2 linked regions of the Microbaculum marinisediminis genome follow. The main gene of each other region encodes a partner of the protein of the gene in region 2 in a complex. Links are inferred from orthologs where the notes say so. Each region holds a gene or a part of one and is shown on either strand. Other genes may lie near its edges.

Evidence for each region. The genes of interacting proteins can lie anywhere in the genome.
Region 1: the proteins of secY (region 2) and secA are in contact, whole or in part, in a crystal structure (PDB 3DIN), measured with the Thermotoga maritima proteins. The link is inferred for Microbaculum marinisediminis from one-to-one orthologs. Residues at the interface, in WP_004081795.1 of Thermotoga maritima: Glu108, Gly109, Glu110, Glu111, Ala236, Glu237, Arg238, Arg239, Ile240, Thr241, Ile242, Gln243, Tyr244, Ala245, Arg246, Arg247, Val248, Thr249, Gly250, Arg251, Arg252, Val253, Tyr254, Gly256, Ala257, Ser258, Thr259, Tyr260, Leu261, Pro262; in WP_004082002.1 of Thermotoga maritima: Glu261, Ala262, Arg263, Lys300, Ala301, Arg302, Thr303, Ile304, Ile305, Leu323, Tyr324, Asp325, Pro326, Val329, Ser330, Tyr333, Ile336, Lys340, Phe345, Val349, Glu363, Phe364, Tyr374, Ser375, Gly376, Gly377, Glu393, Ile395, Thr482, Ser483.

The regions. Positions count from the first base shown.
Region 1 is NZ_JALIDZ010000003.1:44,617-51,417, forward strand. The notes cover bases 726-4,075. They hold secA (preprotein translocase subunit SecA), read right to left. Parts: upstream 3,749-4,075; coding sequence 926-3,748; downstream 726-925. Other genes in these bases: MUB46_RS06360 (lipid kinase), read right to left, coding at 726-857. Also shown: more of MUB46_RS06360, read right to left, coding at 1-725; MUB46_RS06370 (peptidylprolyl isomerase), read left to right, coding at 4,117-5,028; bifunctional glutamate N-acetyltransferase/amino-acid acetyltransferase ArgJ, read left to right, coding at 5,053-6,294; MUB46_RS06380 ((deoxy)nucleoside triphosphate pyrophosphohydrolase), read left to right, coding at 6,305-6,718; MUB46_RS06385 (Flp family type IVb pilin), read left to right, coding at 6,769-6,801. UniProt on the Escherichia coli protein: Required for protein export, interacts with the SecYEG preprotein conducting channel.
Region 2 is NZ_JALIDZ010000012.1:171,739-179,376, forward strand. The notes cover bases 203-3,189. They hold secY (preprotein translocase subunit SecY), read right to left. Parts: upstream 2,372-3,189; coding sequence 1,034-2,371; downstream 203-1,033. Other genes in these bases: rpsM (30S ribosomal protein S13), read right to left, coding at 203-258; MUB46_RS21765 (adenylate kinase), read right to left, coding at 462-1,037; rplO (50S ribosomal protein L15), read right to left, coding at 2,430-3,002; rpmD (50S ribosomal protein L30), read right to left, coding at 3,022-3,189. Outside these bases: more of rpsM, read right to left, coding at 1-202; more of rpmD, read right to left, coding at 3,190-3,219; rpsE (30S ribosomal protein S5), read right to left, coding at 3,243-3,797; rplR (50S ribosomal protein L18), read right to left, coding at 3,835-4,197; rplF (50S ribosomal protein L6), read right to left, coding at 4,209-4,742; rpsH (30S ribosomal protein S8), read right to left, coding at 4,777-5,175; rpsN (30S ribosomal protein S14), read right to left, coding at 5,187-5,492; rplE (50S ribosomal protein L5), read right to left, coding at 5,529-6,086; rplX (50S ribosomal protein L24), read right to left, coding at 6,079-6,393; rplN (50S ribosomal protein L14), read right to left, coding at 6,399-6,767; rpsQ (30S ribosomal protein S17), read right to left, coding at 6,848-7,078; rpmC (50S ribosomal protein L29), read right to left, coding at 7,090-7,290; rplP (50S ribosomal protein L16), read right to left, coding at 7,305-7,638. UniProt on the Escherichia coli protein: The central subunit of the protein translocation channel SecYEG. Consists of two halves formed by TMs 1-5 and 6-10.

The DNA of each region.
Region 1 (6,801 bases), on a different replicon or contig from region 2:
ACCGTCAGTGCGGCGCGATCGACACCGAATTCGGCAGGCGACTCGGTGGTCACCTCGCCGTCGGTATTGATCGGCAGGGGCTGCGTGCTGGCGATGCGCACGCGCGCTCCGCGCAGCGAGACGACGTCGTCGCGCTCGAGGTGCCTGCCGGCCCTGAGGGCGGGCGCGAGGGCCAGCAGCTCCAGGACCGTCGCTGCCTTGATCGCGTAGACGTCGAGCAGGCCGTCGTCGATTGCCGCATCCTCGGCGATGCGCATGCCGCCGCCGTAGAAGACGCCGTTGCCGACGGCGATTTGGTAAGTGTCGACCACGACCGACTCGTCGTCGCATTCGATCTCGGCGCGAAACCGATTCGCCTCGCCGAGCACCTCGATAGTCGTCAGGAGGTAGCTGAACGCCCGCCATTGCTGCTTGCGGCCGGTATCCTGGCGCCGGGCGATATCGACCGACAGGCCGATCGAGGCGACGTTCAGGAACGGCTTTGCGTTGACGCGACCGACATCGATATCGCGGCTGTGGCCGGCGATGATGATGTCGGCGGCGGCTTGCGGGTCGGCGGGAATGCCGAGGGTCTGGGCGAGGTCGTTGGCGGTGCCGACGGGCAGCAGGCCGACGGGCTTGCCGGCGTGGATGAGGGCTTCGGCGGCGGCATTCACCGTGCCGTCGCCGCCGGCGACGACGATGGCGTCGCACCCCGGCGCTTCCTGTTCGATCAGGGCCGGAATGTCGTTTGCGTCGTCGGGCTGCCGCAGATCGAGATCGAAGCCGGCCGCAGCCAGCGTTCCCACCGCCGGCCCGAGCGCGACATCGGCGCGGGACGCGCCCGGGTTGGCGACGATCAGCAGGCGGTTAGGCATGGCACGGTCCGTCCGAGTGTTCCGACCCTACCGGAAACGCCAACGGACCGCCGCAGGTTCCGCGAGACCTATGCGAGCTTGCCGTGGCAGTGCTTGTACTTCTTGCCGGATCCGCACGGGCAAGGCTCGTTGCGGCCGACCTTGCCCCAGGTCGCGGGATCGGAGGCATCGCGCTCGGGCTTGCGGGCGACGGCCGCGGACGATGCCAGAGCGGGGGCCGCGCCGCCGTGCGAATAGGCGTATTCGGCATCCGCCAGCGCCATCTCGTCCTCGCCGGTGGCCGGGTCGAGGTGGTGGGCCTCCATGACGGGAAGCGGCTCGGGCTCGGGCGCCTCGCGGACGAGCTCGACGCGCATCAGCTGGCTGGTGACGGCCTCGCGCAGACGGTCGATCATCGACTCGAACAGCTCGAAGGCCTCGGTCTTGTACTCGTTGAGCGGATCACGCTGGGCATAGCCGCGGAAGCCGATCACCTGGCGCAGGTGGTCGAGCGTGATCAGGTGCTCGCGCCAGAGATGGTCGAGCGTCTGCAGCAGTACCGCCTTCTCGATCTGGCGCATGACGGTCGGCGAGAAATCGGCGACCTTTCGCGCGAAGCGCTCGTCGGCGGCCTTGATCAGCCGCTCGGTGATCTCCTCGTCGGCGATGCCCTCTTCCTTGGCCCATTCGTCGACGGGCAGGTCGAGGTTGAGCACCTCCTGCACCTTCGCCTTGAGGCCTGCGGTGTCCCACTGCTCGGCATAGGCCTTCGGCGGGATATGCTTGGAGACCAGTTCCTCGACGACCTGATGGCGCATGTCGGCGACGGTCTCGGCGATGTCCTCGCCGGACATCATCTCGATGCGCTGCTCGAAGATCACCTTGCGCTGATCGTTCATCACGTTGTCGAACTTCAGCAGGTTCTTGCGGATGTCGAAGTTGCGCGCCTCGACCTTCGACTGCGCCTTCTCCAGCGCCTTGTTGATCCAGGGATGGACGATGGCCTCGCCCTCCTGCAGGCCGAGCTTCTGCAGCATGCCGTCCATGCGGTCGGAGCCGAAGATGCGCATCAGGTCGTCCTGCAGCGACAGGAAGAACTTGGAGTGGCCGGGGTCGCCCTGGCGACCGGAGCGGCCGCGAAGCTGGTTGTCGATGCGCCGGCTTTCGTGGCGTTCGGTTGCGAGCACGAAGAGGCCGCCGGCGTCCTTGGCCTTCGCCTTCAGTGTCTCGATCTCGTCGTGAATCCGCTTGATGGCGGCCTCGCGCTCGGGGCCGTCTTCGATGCCTTCAAGCTCGTGGCGGATGCGCATGTCGGCGTTGCCGCCGAGCTGGATATCGGTGCCGCGGCCGGCCATGTTGGTGGCTATGGTGATGGCGCCGGGCACGCCGGCCTGGGCGATGATGTAGGCTTCCTGCTCGTGGTAGCGGGCGTTAAGGACGGCGAAGACCTTCTCCTGCGCGGTGCCCTGGTCGCCGTCATAAAGCGGCTGGAAGGCGTCCGGATCGGTGAAGTCCTTCTGGCGGTAGCCGTTCGCCTTCAACACTTCGGCCAGCTGCTCGGAGCGCTCGATCGAGGTGGTGCCGACCAGGACCGGCTGGCCGCGCTTCTTGCAATCGGCGATCAGCTCGAGGATGGCGTCGTATTTTTCCTTGGCGGTGCGGTAGACCTCGTCGTCGTCGTCGATACGGGCGACCGGTACGTTGGTCGGGATCTCGATGACCTCGAGACCGTAGATGTCCATGAATTCGTCAGCCTCGGTCGCCGCGGTGCCGGTCATGCCGGCAAGCTTCCCGTAAAGGCGGAAATAGTTCTGGAAGGTGATCGAGGCCAGCGTGACGTTCTCGGGCTGGATCTGCACGTGCTCCTTGGCCTCGAGCGCCTGGTGCAGGCCTTCCGAATAGCGCCGGCCTTCCATCATGCGGCCGGTGAATTCGTCGATGATGACGACCTGGCGATTCTTGACGATGTAGTCCTTGTCGCGCTGGAACAGCTTGTGGGCACGGACCGCCTGGTTGACGTGGTGGACCAGCGTGACGTTCTCGACGTCGTAGAGCGAGCCTTCCTTCAGCAGGCCCACTTCCTTCAGCTTCTCCTCGATGAACTCGGTGCCGACCTCGGTGAGGGTGGCGGAGCGCTGCTTCTCGTCGACTTCGAAATGCTCCGGCGACAGGGAGGGTATCAGCGTGTCGATCTGGGTGTAGAGATCGGAGCGGTCCTCGACGGGACCGGAGATGATCAGCGGCGTGCGCGCTTCGTCGATCAGGATCGAGTCGACCTCGTCGACGATCGCGAAATGATGTCCGCGCTGGACCATCTGGTTCAGCTCGTACTTCATGTTGTCGCGCAGGTAGTCGAAGCCGAGCTCGTTGTTGGTGGCGTAGGTGACGTCGCAGGCGTATTGGCGATGTCGCTCCTCGTCGTCGATGCCGTGGACGATACAGCCCACGGTCAGGCCGAGGAAACGGTAGATCTGGCCCATCCACTCGGCGTCGCGGCTGGCGAGGTAGTCGTTGACGGTAACGACGTGGACACCACGTTCGCTCAACGCGTTCAGGTAGACGGGCAGGGTGGCGACAAGGGTCTTGCCCTCGCCGGTCTTCATTTCGGCGATGTTGCCCTCGTGCAGGACCATGCCGCCGATAAGCTGCACATCGAAATGGCGCTGGCCGAGCGTGCGTTTGGCCGCCTCCCGGACGGTGGCGAAGGCGGGTTCGAGCAGATCATCGACGGTGGCGCCGTTGGCGAGTTGCTCGCGGAAGGCCGCGGTGCGGGCGCGCAGCTCCTCGTCGGAGAGCTTCTCGATCTCCGGTTCGAGGGCGTTGATCTTGTCGACGCGGGATTGGTAGGACTTGACCTTCCGGTCGTTGGCGGAGCCGAAAAACTTGCTGGCGAAATTGCCGAGGCCGATCATGAGTGCCGTCTCTCCGGCGCCTCGCCTGGAACGGTTGGCGCCTCTTGGGAATGTGATCGCCACTGGGGCGGTCGGTCGAAACATGGCCGGTCCAGCGGGGCCGGTCGGGTGGGCCGGACTCGACCCCAGAAATGCGACCGTATCATTAAGGGTCGGGCGCATTTGTGGCCGAGTGGACAACGTTCGGTGAGATAAGAGTCGGATTTCTCCTTGTCAACGCGGCCGGTTTGGGCAAGCTTGGCGCCGGCATCCAAATGGTCGCGCGCGCCGCTCATCGGGGCGGCCGGCGCGGCGGCGATCTTAGGGATGAAAAGCCGTGGCGATGCGCGCCCGGCAGACCGACACCAGCAAGACGGAAAACCCGGCTCATGACGATTTCTATCCCCTCGTCGCTCACGCGCATGTGCGTGGCCGCCACGCTCGCCGCCGGACTGGCGATGACCCTTCCGGTGCCCCTTTCGGCGCAGGATAACCAGGAAAACGACGTCGTCGCTCGCGTCAACGGCAAGGACATCACCAAAGACGACCTGAAAATGGCCCTCGAAGACATCCGCGAGTCCATGCCGCAGATGTCCAAGGCCCAGCGTCGCGACTATCTGGTGAGCTATCTGACGGATCTGGAGCTCGTATCGGAGGCTGCCCGCAAAGCGGGGCTAGCCGACGAGGAGGAGGTCAAGCAGCGCCTCGACTACCTGGTCAAACGGGCGTTGATGGAAATGTACCTCAGCCGCGAAGCCGAGAAGGTCGCCACGCCCGAGGAGGCGCAGAAGCTCTACGATCAGGTGATCGCCGACATTCCGGCGGAGGACCGCGTGCGCGCCCGCCATATCCTGGTCGAGACCGAGGACGAGGCCAAGGAAATCAAGGCGGAGATCGATGCGGGCAAGGATTTCGCCGAAATCGCCGCGGAAAAGTCGAAGGATCCTGGTTCCGGGGCCGAGGGTGGGGATCTCGGCTGGTTCACCAAGGAACAGATGGTTCCCGAATTCGCCGAAGCCGCCTTCGCGCTCGGCATCGGCGACGTGTCCGAGCCGGTGAAGTCGGATTTCGGCTGGCACATCATCAAGGTCGAGGAAAAGCGCGACAAGCCGGGTTTCGACGAGGTCGAGGACCAGCTTTACGAGATGCTGGTGCGGCAGAAGCAGCGCGACATCATCATGGGCTTGCGTGATGAGGGCACGGTCGAGCGCCTCGACAAGCCGGCCGATGACGAGCAGCCGTCCGCGGACGACGCGGACGAAGGCGAACCGGCCGCCGCCGAAGAGAAGACGTCGGAATAGCGCGAGCTGGGTCGAGGACGTTCCATGGCGCATGAAGTCTCGCCGCTGAAGCCGGCCGAAATTCCGAGTCTGCCCCCCGTCGACGGCGTCCGCATGGCGGTCGCCGAAGCCGGCATCAAGTACAAGGGGCGCAAGGACGTGCTGTTGATGGTGTTCGATCCGGGCACCACGGTCGCCGGCGTTCTAACCCGTTCGAAATGCCCGTCCGCCCCGGTCGAATGGTGCCGGGACAAGCTGTCGGGCGGCGAGGCGCGGGCGCTGGTCGTCAATTCCGGCAATGCCAACGCCTTCACCGGAATGAAGGGGCGGGATGCGGTCGCCACGACGGCGAGGGTCGCTGCCGAGGCGGTTGGCTGCGAGGTCGCAGAGGTGTTTCTGGCTTCGACCGGCGTGATCGGCGAACCGCTCGATCCGGCGCCGTTCGAGACGGTGCTGGGCGGGCTTGCGAAACAGGCGAAGCCGGATGGCTTCGCCGACGCGGCCAGCGCCATCATGACCACCGACACGTTTCCCAAACGCGCCACGGCAAAGGTCGACATCGACGGCACGGAGGTGACGATCTGCGGCATCGCCAAGGGCGCCGGCATGATCGCGCCCGACATGGCGACCATGCTCGGCTTCATCGTCACCGACGCGCCGATCGCCGCGCCGGCGCTGCACAAGCTGCTGAAACGCCTGACCCGCGACAGTTTCAACGCCATTACCGTCGACGGCGATACCTCGACCAGCGATACGGTGTTGCTGTTTGCCACCGGCAAGGCCGCCGAGCGCGGCGCGCCGCTTATCGACGATGCCAAGGACAAGCGGCTGAAAGCCTTCCGCAGGGCGCTCGGCACGGTGATGGGCGAGCTCGCCCGGATGGTCGCGCGCGACGGCGAGGGGGCGACGAAGTTCGTCACCGTCGAGGTCGGGGGCGCGAAATCGAAGAAATCGGCGAAGCGGATCGCCATGGCGATCGCCAATTCGCCACTGGTCAAGACGGCCGTCGCCGGCGAGGACGCCAATTGGGGCCGCGTCGTCATGGCGGTCGGCAAGGCGGGCGAGCCGGCCGAGCGGGACCGTCTGGCGATATGGTTCGGAGATATCCGTGTGGCCGTCGACGGGGAGCGAGACCCCGAGTACAGCGAAAAGACCGTGTCGGCCTACATGAAGACACCGGAGATCGTGATCCGTGTCGATCTGGGTATCGGCGACGGCAAGGCGCGGGTTTGGACCTGCGACCTCACTCACGGATATATCGCGGTCAACGCCGATTACCGGAGCTGACGGGTTAACCATGCCGACAGCCGGGCGCCCGCTCGTTCTGGTCGCTGCCGTCGCCTTGGTCGATGTCGACGGGCGGGTACTGATCGCCCGTCGTCCGATGGGTAAGCCCATGGAAGGACTATGGGAATTCCCTGGCGGCAAGGTCGAGCCCGGCGAAACGCCTGAGGACGCGCTCACGCGTGAACTCGAGGAAGAGCTCGGAATCACGGTTCACGACTCCTGCCTCGCCCCCCTGACCTTTGCGAGCCACGGTTACGAAAGCTTTCATCTTTTAATGCCACTTTTCGTTTGCCGGCGCTGGAAGGGCGATGTCCGGCCCCTGGAAGGCCAGGAACTCGCCTGGGTGCGGCCTCTGCGCCTCGGCGACTATCCGATGCCGCCCGCGGACCTGCCTCTGGTGCCGATGTTGCGCGATCTTTTGTAGGTCGGCGCGGATCAAAGGGGGCGGACCAAAGAGATTGCGAGGACCGGACAATGATTCCGTCGCGAGTTCGAAATCCCGTGAAA
Region 2 (7,638 bases):
GCAACCCAGGTCCATCAGCCGCTTGATGTTCATCGCCACGTCGCGGCGCAGATCGCCTTCGACGAGATAGTCACGGTCGATCGCTTCGCGAATCTGCAGGACTTCCGCGTCCGAGAGTTCGTTGACCCGCCGCTCAGGCGGAATACTGACCTTCTCGCAGATTTCCTTGGCCTTGGCGGGTCCAATGCCATGAATATACCGCAACGCGATTTCAACGCGTTTGTTGGTCGGAATGTTGACGCCTGCAATTCGAGCCACGATCTTCGCTCCAATTCCGTCCGGCCCAGCCGGCCGGTTTCTCGATCACTTAAGGTCTGACTTTAACACAACGCAGATACGGGCGCCCCGGCCCAGCTTCAGACCGGATGACACCCCTCGGCTCTATTCCTTGCGGATAGTCGCCGCTGGATATCGTATCGCTATGTGTTTCGTCAACCTCTGCCTAACAATTCCGGATCTGCTCACGCAGCTTCCAGAACAGAAATGATATCCTCCGATACGCGGTCGACATCGGCCATGCCGTCCACCGATCGAAGCATGTTCTTCGCCCCGTAATGGGCAATCAGAGGCGCGGTCCGCTCGTGATAGACATCGAGCCGCTTCTTCAGCGCATCCGCATTGTCGTCCGCCCGCGGTCCACCGACGGTTTCCTTGGCCCGCTTTTCGATGCGATCGATCAGGACCGAATCGTCGACCGACAACTGGACAACGGCATCGAGCTTCATGTTCTTCTGCGCCAGCAGCTCATCCAGCGCGTCGGCCTGGGCGACGGTCCGCGGAAAACCGTCGAGAATGAAGCCGTTCTTGCAATCCGGCTCGTCGATCCGGTCGGAAATGATCTGCACGACCACATCGTCCGGCACGAGATCGCCGCGAGCGATCACATCCTTTGCGGCCAACCCGAGCGCCGTCTCCGCGGCGACGGCGGCGCGCAACATGTCCCCCGTCGAGAGCTGCGGAATCCCGAAGCGCTCGGAGATGCGCACAGCTTGAGTTCCCTTGCCGGCGCCTGGCGGGCCGAGAAGTATCAGTCTCATCGGTTGCGACGCCCCCCTCGCAAGCGAGATTTCTTGACGAGGCCCTCGTACTGATGCGCCAGCAGATGCCCCTGGACCTGCGAAACCGTGTCCATCGTTACCGACACCACGATCAGCAGTGACGTACCGCCGAAATAGAAGGGCACATTCCAGGCCGTTACCAGGAATTCGGGCAACAGGCAGACCAGCGTGAGGTAGATCGCACCGATGACCGTGATCCGGGTCAACACATAGTCGATGTACTGGGCCGTGCGCTCGCCCGGGCGGATACCCGGAATGAAGCCACCATGCTTTTTCAGGTTGTCGGCTGTATCGGCCGGATTGAAAACGACCGCCGTATAGAAGAAGGCGAAAAAGATGATCCCGACCGCGTAGAACAGCATGTACAGCGGCTGGCCGTGACCGAGCAGCGCGGTCACCGTGGTCAGCCACGCCGGCCCCTCGCCGCTCGAGAAGTTCGCTACCGTGATCGGCAGCAACAGCAGCGACGACGCGAAGATCGGCGGAATGACACCGGCGGTGTTCAGCTTCAGCGGCAGGTGCGAGGAATCGCCCTGGAACATCCGGTTGCCGACCTGGCGCTTGGGATACTGGATCAGAAGCCGGCGCTGAGCGCGCTCCACGAACACGATGAAGGCGATCACGGCAACCGCCATCACGAAGATGGCCAGGATGATGCCCGTCGACATGGCGCCCTGGCGGCCCAGTTCGAGCATGCCGGCGATCGCCGATGGCAGACCGGCCACGATACCGGCGAAAATGATCAGCGAAATGCCGTTGCCGACGCCGCGCTGGGTGATCTGTTCGCCCAGCCACATCAGGAACACCGTACCGCCGGTCAGCGTGATGACCGTCGTGAACCGGAAGAACATCCCCGGATCATTGACGACAGTGCCGGCCCCTTCGAGGCCGACCGCGATACCGTAGGCCTGGACCGCGGCGAGGAACACCGTGCCGTAGCGCGTGTACTGATTCAGCGTCTTCCGGCCCTGCTCACCCTCTTTCTTGAGCTGCTCCAGATGCGGCGAGACCGCGGTCAGGAGCTGCACGATAATCGAGGCCGAGATGTACGGCATGATATTGAGGGCGAAGATCGCCATCCGTTCGACGGCACCGCCGGCGAACATGTTGAACATGCCCAGAATGCCCGAAGACTGCTGCTGAAACATATCAGCGACCGCCTGCGGGTTGATCCCCGGAAGCGGGATATAGGTGCCGAGCCGATACACCAGCAGCGCACCAAGGGTGAACCAGATGCGCTGCTTCAGTTCGGTCGCTTTCGCAAGCGCGCCGAAATTCAGATTGGCTGCGAGTTGTTCAGCTGCTGACGCCATTTTCCCCTCCGCCGCAGGTTGCCCGGGTCAATATCGGCCGGGCACCGTTGGCGTTGCCTCAGCCTTGCTTGTCTTCGCTGGCCGCGGACGTCTTGGCCGCCGGCGTCTTCGCCTTGGAAGCCCGCTCCGCGGCCTTCTTCGACTTCGGTGGCTCGGCCGCCGCCTTCGGCGCCAGTGCGGCGATCTCGATGCTGCCGCCGGCCTTCTCGACCGCAGCGACCGCATTCTTCGAGGCGCCCTGCACCTGGAACGACACCTTGGCCGTTAGCTCGCCGCCGCCCAGCAGCCGCACGCCATCCTTGGTGCGCCGTGCGATCCCCGCCGCGACGAGGATCTCGCTGGTCACCGCCTGCTTGGCGTCGAGCTTGCCAGCATCGATCGCCGTCTGGATACGATCCAGGTTAACGACGGCGAACGACTTCGCTGAGATATTGTTGAACCCGCGCTTCGGCAAGCGCCGATGCAGCGGCATCTGGCCGCCCTCGAAGCCTTTGATGGCGACGCCGGACCGCGATTTCTGGCCCTTGTGACCGCGTCCCGCGGTCTTGCCGAGGCCGGAACCGATGCCGCGTCCCACGCGTTTGCGGGCATGCTTGGCGCCGGGACGGTCTGCGATCTCGTTGAGCTTCATTTTATCCGCTCTCTGTCGTTCAATTTTCCTCGACCACCCGGACCAGATGCTGGACCTTGGTGATCATGCCACGCACCGCCGGGGTATCTTCCAGCGTACGCCTCTTGTGCATCTTGTTGAGCCCGAGCCCGATCAGCGTCGCGCGCTGGTCACCCGGACGGCGAATCGGCGAGCCGATCTGCTCGACCGTAATCGTCTTTCCGCTTTTCTTGGCCATAAGACTGTCTCCTGGGCGCTGTCTCAGGCTTCCGCCGCAGCGTCGCCGACGGCGTCACGACGCCGCGACTGAAGGGCAGACACCTTGAGACCGCGACGAGCCGCAACCGAACGCGGGCTGTCCTCGGCCTTCAGCGCCTGGAACGTCGCGCGAACCATGTTGTACGGGTTCGACGACCCAAGCGACTTGGCGACGACGTCCTGCACACCGAGCGTCTCGAACACCGCGCGCATCGGGCCACCGGCGATGATACCGGTACCGGGAGGCGCGGCACGCAGAACCACGCGACCGGCGCCCCAGCGTCCGGCGACGTCGTGATGAAGCGTACGCCCCTCGCGCAGCGGCACGCGCACCATCGACCGCTTCGCGGCGTCAGTCGCCTTGCGGATCGCCTCCGGCACCTCGCGCGCCTTGCCGTGGCCGAAACCGACCCTGCCCTTCTGGTCGCCGACAACCACCAGCGCGGCGAACCCGAACCGGCGGCCGCCCTTGACGACCTTGGCGACACGATTGATGTGGACGAGCTTGTCCACGAATTCGCTGTCGCGCTCGCGATCTTCTCTTACCCGGCCTGCCACGTCTCTATTCCTCTTTCTGTCGCGTTTCTCGCCGGCCTCAGAATTCGAGGCCGACCTCGCGCGCTGCGTCGGCGAGTGCCTTTACCCGCCCGTGATACAGATAGCCGCCACGATCGAACACCACCTGTTTGATGCCAGCCTCGACCGCGCGCTCGGCCACGAGCTTGCCGACCGCTTCGGCCGCAGCCCGGTCGGCGCCGGTCTTCAGGGCACCGCGCAGATCCTTCTCCAGCGTCGACGCCGAGGCCAGAGTGCGGCCGGCGGCATCGTCGATGACCTGCGCGTAGATGTTCTTCGAGGAGCGGTGCACGCTCAGCCGCGGCCGGCCATTGGCCGCCCGGCGGAGTGCCCGCCGAACCCGCATTGTCCGCTTCTCGCGGCCTGTCAAACCCTTGCTCATCGCCGATCTCGCTACTTCTTCTTGCCTTCCTTGCGGAAGACATATTCGTCCTTGTACCTGACGCCCTTGCCCTTGTAGGGCTCCGGCGGGCGGAAGCGGCGGATCTCGGCGGCCACCTGGCCGACCCGCTGCTTGTCGATGCCACTGACGACGATCTCGGTCGGCTTCGGGCATTCGATGCTGATCCCCTCGGGGATCGGGTAATGCACGTCATGGCTGAAGCCCAGCGCAAGCTGCAGCTTGTTGCCCTGAACCTGGGCGCGGTAACCGACGCCCTGGATCTCCAGCTCCCGCTTGAAGCCGTCGCTGACACCGACGATGATGTTCGAGACGAGTGTCCGCGACAGGCCCCACTTCGCCCGCGCGTCCTTGGAGTCGTCGCGCGGACCGACCTTGATCCCGTCGTCGGTCATCTCGACGGACACCTCGTCATTGAGGACCACCGACAGTTCACCTTTCGGCCCCTTGGCCGAAACGCTCTGTCCGGCGATCGTCGCCGTTACGCCGCTAGGTACGGCTACCGGCCTTTTTCCGATACGCGACATCGAAATCGTCTCCGATCGTTCCCTTTGGCCGTCGTCAGAAGACGCGGCACAGTACCTCGCCGCCGACATTCTCTTCGCGCGCCTGCCAGTCCGGCATGACACCCTTGGGAGTCGACACGATCGACACGCCGAGGCCGTTGGAGACCGTCGGCAGGTTCTTCACCGAGGCATACACCCGGCGGCCCGGCTTGGAGACCCGCTCGATCTTGCGGATCACCGGCTCGCCGTCGAAATATTTGAGTTCGATCTCGAACTCAGCCTTGCCACCGTTGAATTCCACTTCGGAATATCCCCGGATGTAGCCTTCGGCCTGCAGTACGTCGAGCACGCGGCGGCGCAACGAAGACGCCGGCGTATTCACCTTGTTCTTGCGCCGCATCTGCGCGTTGCGGATGCGGGTGAGCATATCGCCCAGCGGATCACTCATGGCCATTGCTCGTTACCTCACCAGCTCGACTTGACCATGCCCGGGATCATGCCCCGAGACCCGAGTTCACGCAGCGCGATGCGCGAGAGCTTCAGCTTGCGGTACACCCCGCGCGGCCGGCCCGACACTTCGCAGCGGTTGCGGATGCGCGACGGCGCCGAGTTGCGCGGCAGCGCGGCAAGCTTCAGACGCGCCTGGAAACGCTCTTCCATCGACAGCGACTCGTCTTCGGCGATCGCCCTCAGCCGCTCGCGTTTGCCGGCATATTTCTTCACCAGGCGTGCGCGGTTCCGGTTCTTCTCGATCGCACTTTTCTTCGCCATATTAAAAAAACCTCCTGAGGTCTCCCGTTGCCGCGATCACGCGCGGAACGGGAAGTTGAAGGCCTTGAGCAAGGCCCGGGCCTCATCGTCGGTCTGCGCCGTGGTGCACACAACGATATCCATGCCCATTACGTGGTCGACCTTGTCGTAATCGATCTCCGGGAACACGATGTGCTCCTTGAGACCCATTGCGTAGTTGCCCCGACCGTCGAAGCTCTTCGGGTTCAGCCCGCGGAAGTCGCGAACCCGCGGCAGCGCGATGTTCACGAAACGGTCGAGAAATTCGTACATGCGCCCCTTGCGCAGCGTGACCTTGGCGCCGAGAGCCATGCCCTCGCGCACCTTGAAGCTGGCGATCGAGGTACGCGCATGCGTAACCAGCGCCTTCTGGCCGGCGATCAGGGTCAGGTCGTTCGCTGCCGCTTGGGCGCGCTTCTGGTCGCCAACCGCCTCGCCGACGCCCATGTTGAGCACGATCTTCTCGAGGCGCGGCAGTTTCATCTGGTTCGAGTAGCTAAACTCGTCCATGAGCTGACCACGAACGACGTCGCGATAGTGCGTCTTGAGCCTCGGCTCGTATGCTGCTTCAGCCATCGATCACTTCTCCGGACCGCTTGGCGAAACGCACCTTGCGGCCATCTTTCAGAATCTTGAATCCAACCCGGGTCGGTTTGCCGTCCTTGGGGTCGATCAGCGCCAGATTCGACAGATTGATCGGCGCTTCCTTCGCCTTGATACCGCCCTCTTCGGACGCCGTCTGCTTCTGGTGGCGCTGCACCATGTTCACGCCCTGAACGATCGCGCGGCTCTTGGCCGGCTCCATCTTCAAGACGTCACCGGACTTGCCCTTGTCGCGGCCGCTCAGCACTACGACACGGTCGCCCTTCTTGATCTTCGCCATCGACATCACAACACCTCCGGCGCGAGCGAAACGATCTTCATATGGTTCTTCGCACGCAACTCGCGAGGCACCGGGCCGAAAATACGGGTTCCGACGGGTTCTTTCTGGTTGTTCACCAGAACCGCGGCGTTGCGGTCAAAGCGGATCACGCTGCCGTCGGGGCGGCGGATATCCTTCGCGGTGCGCACGACGACGGCCTTCATGACGTCGCCCTTCTTCACACGTCCGCGCGGAATAGCCTCCTTCACCGACACCACTATGATGTCGCCGACGTGAGCGTACTTGCGCTTGGAACCGCCCAGCACCTTGATGCACTGCACCCGGCGCGCGCCCGAATTGTCGGCGACATCGAGACTTGTCTGCATCTGGATCATGGCCGGCCTCTTGTCCTTCTCTTCGCGGGCCCCTGCTTGAAATTATCGGGCGCGCGATGCCTTACCGTTAAAGTTCGTCTCTATTCCGCCAACGCTATCCAGCGCTTGTTGCGCGAGATCGGGGCGCATTCCTGGATCCGCACAATGTCACCGACCTTGAACTTATTGTCGGCATCATGAGCGTGATACTTCTTGCTCGTGCGAACCGTCTTCTTTAGCAGCGGATGCGCGTAACGGCGCTCCACCTGGACGACGATGGTCTTGTCGTTCTTGTCGCTGACGACGGTCCCGTGCAGAATTCGCTTCGGCATTTCACCTAACCTCAAGCCTTGGCCGCGCGGGCCTTGCCGGCGAGCACGGTGTTGATCCGCGCGATGTCCCTGCGCACCTGGCGCACCCGCGACGTGTTCTCTAGCTGACCGGTGGCCTGCTGGAAGCGCAGGTTGAACTGCTCCTTCTTCAGGTTAGCCAGTTCGCCCTTGAGCTCGTCTTCGGTCTTCGACCAGACCTCGCTCGCCTTCATTTCACCTACTCCGTTCACTCGCCGATGCGCGCGATGAAGCGCGTCTTGATCGGCAGTTTGGCAGCGCCGAGCCGCAGTGCCTCGCGGGCGACATCGGCCGGAACGCCGTCGATCTCGAACATGATCCGCCCGGGCTTGACCTTCGCCGCCCAGTATTCCGGCGTGCCCTTGCCCTTACCCATGCGGACTTCGGTCGGCTTCTTCGAAACCGGCACGTCCGGGAAGATGCGGATCCACACGCGACCGGCACGCTTCATGTGACGCGTGATGGCGCGACGCGCGGCCTCGATCTGGCGCGCCGTGATCCGCTCCGGCTCCATGGCCTTGATGCCGAAGGATCCGAAGTTG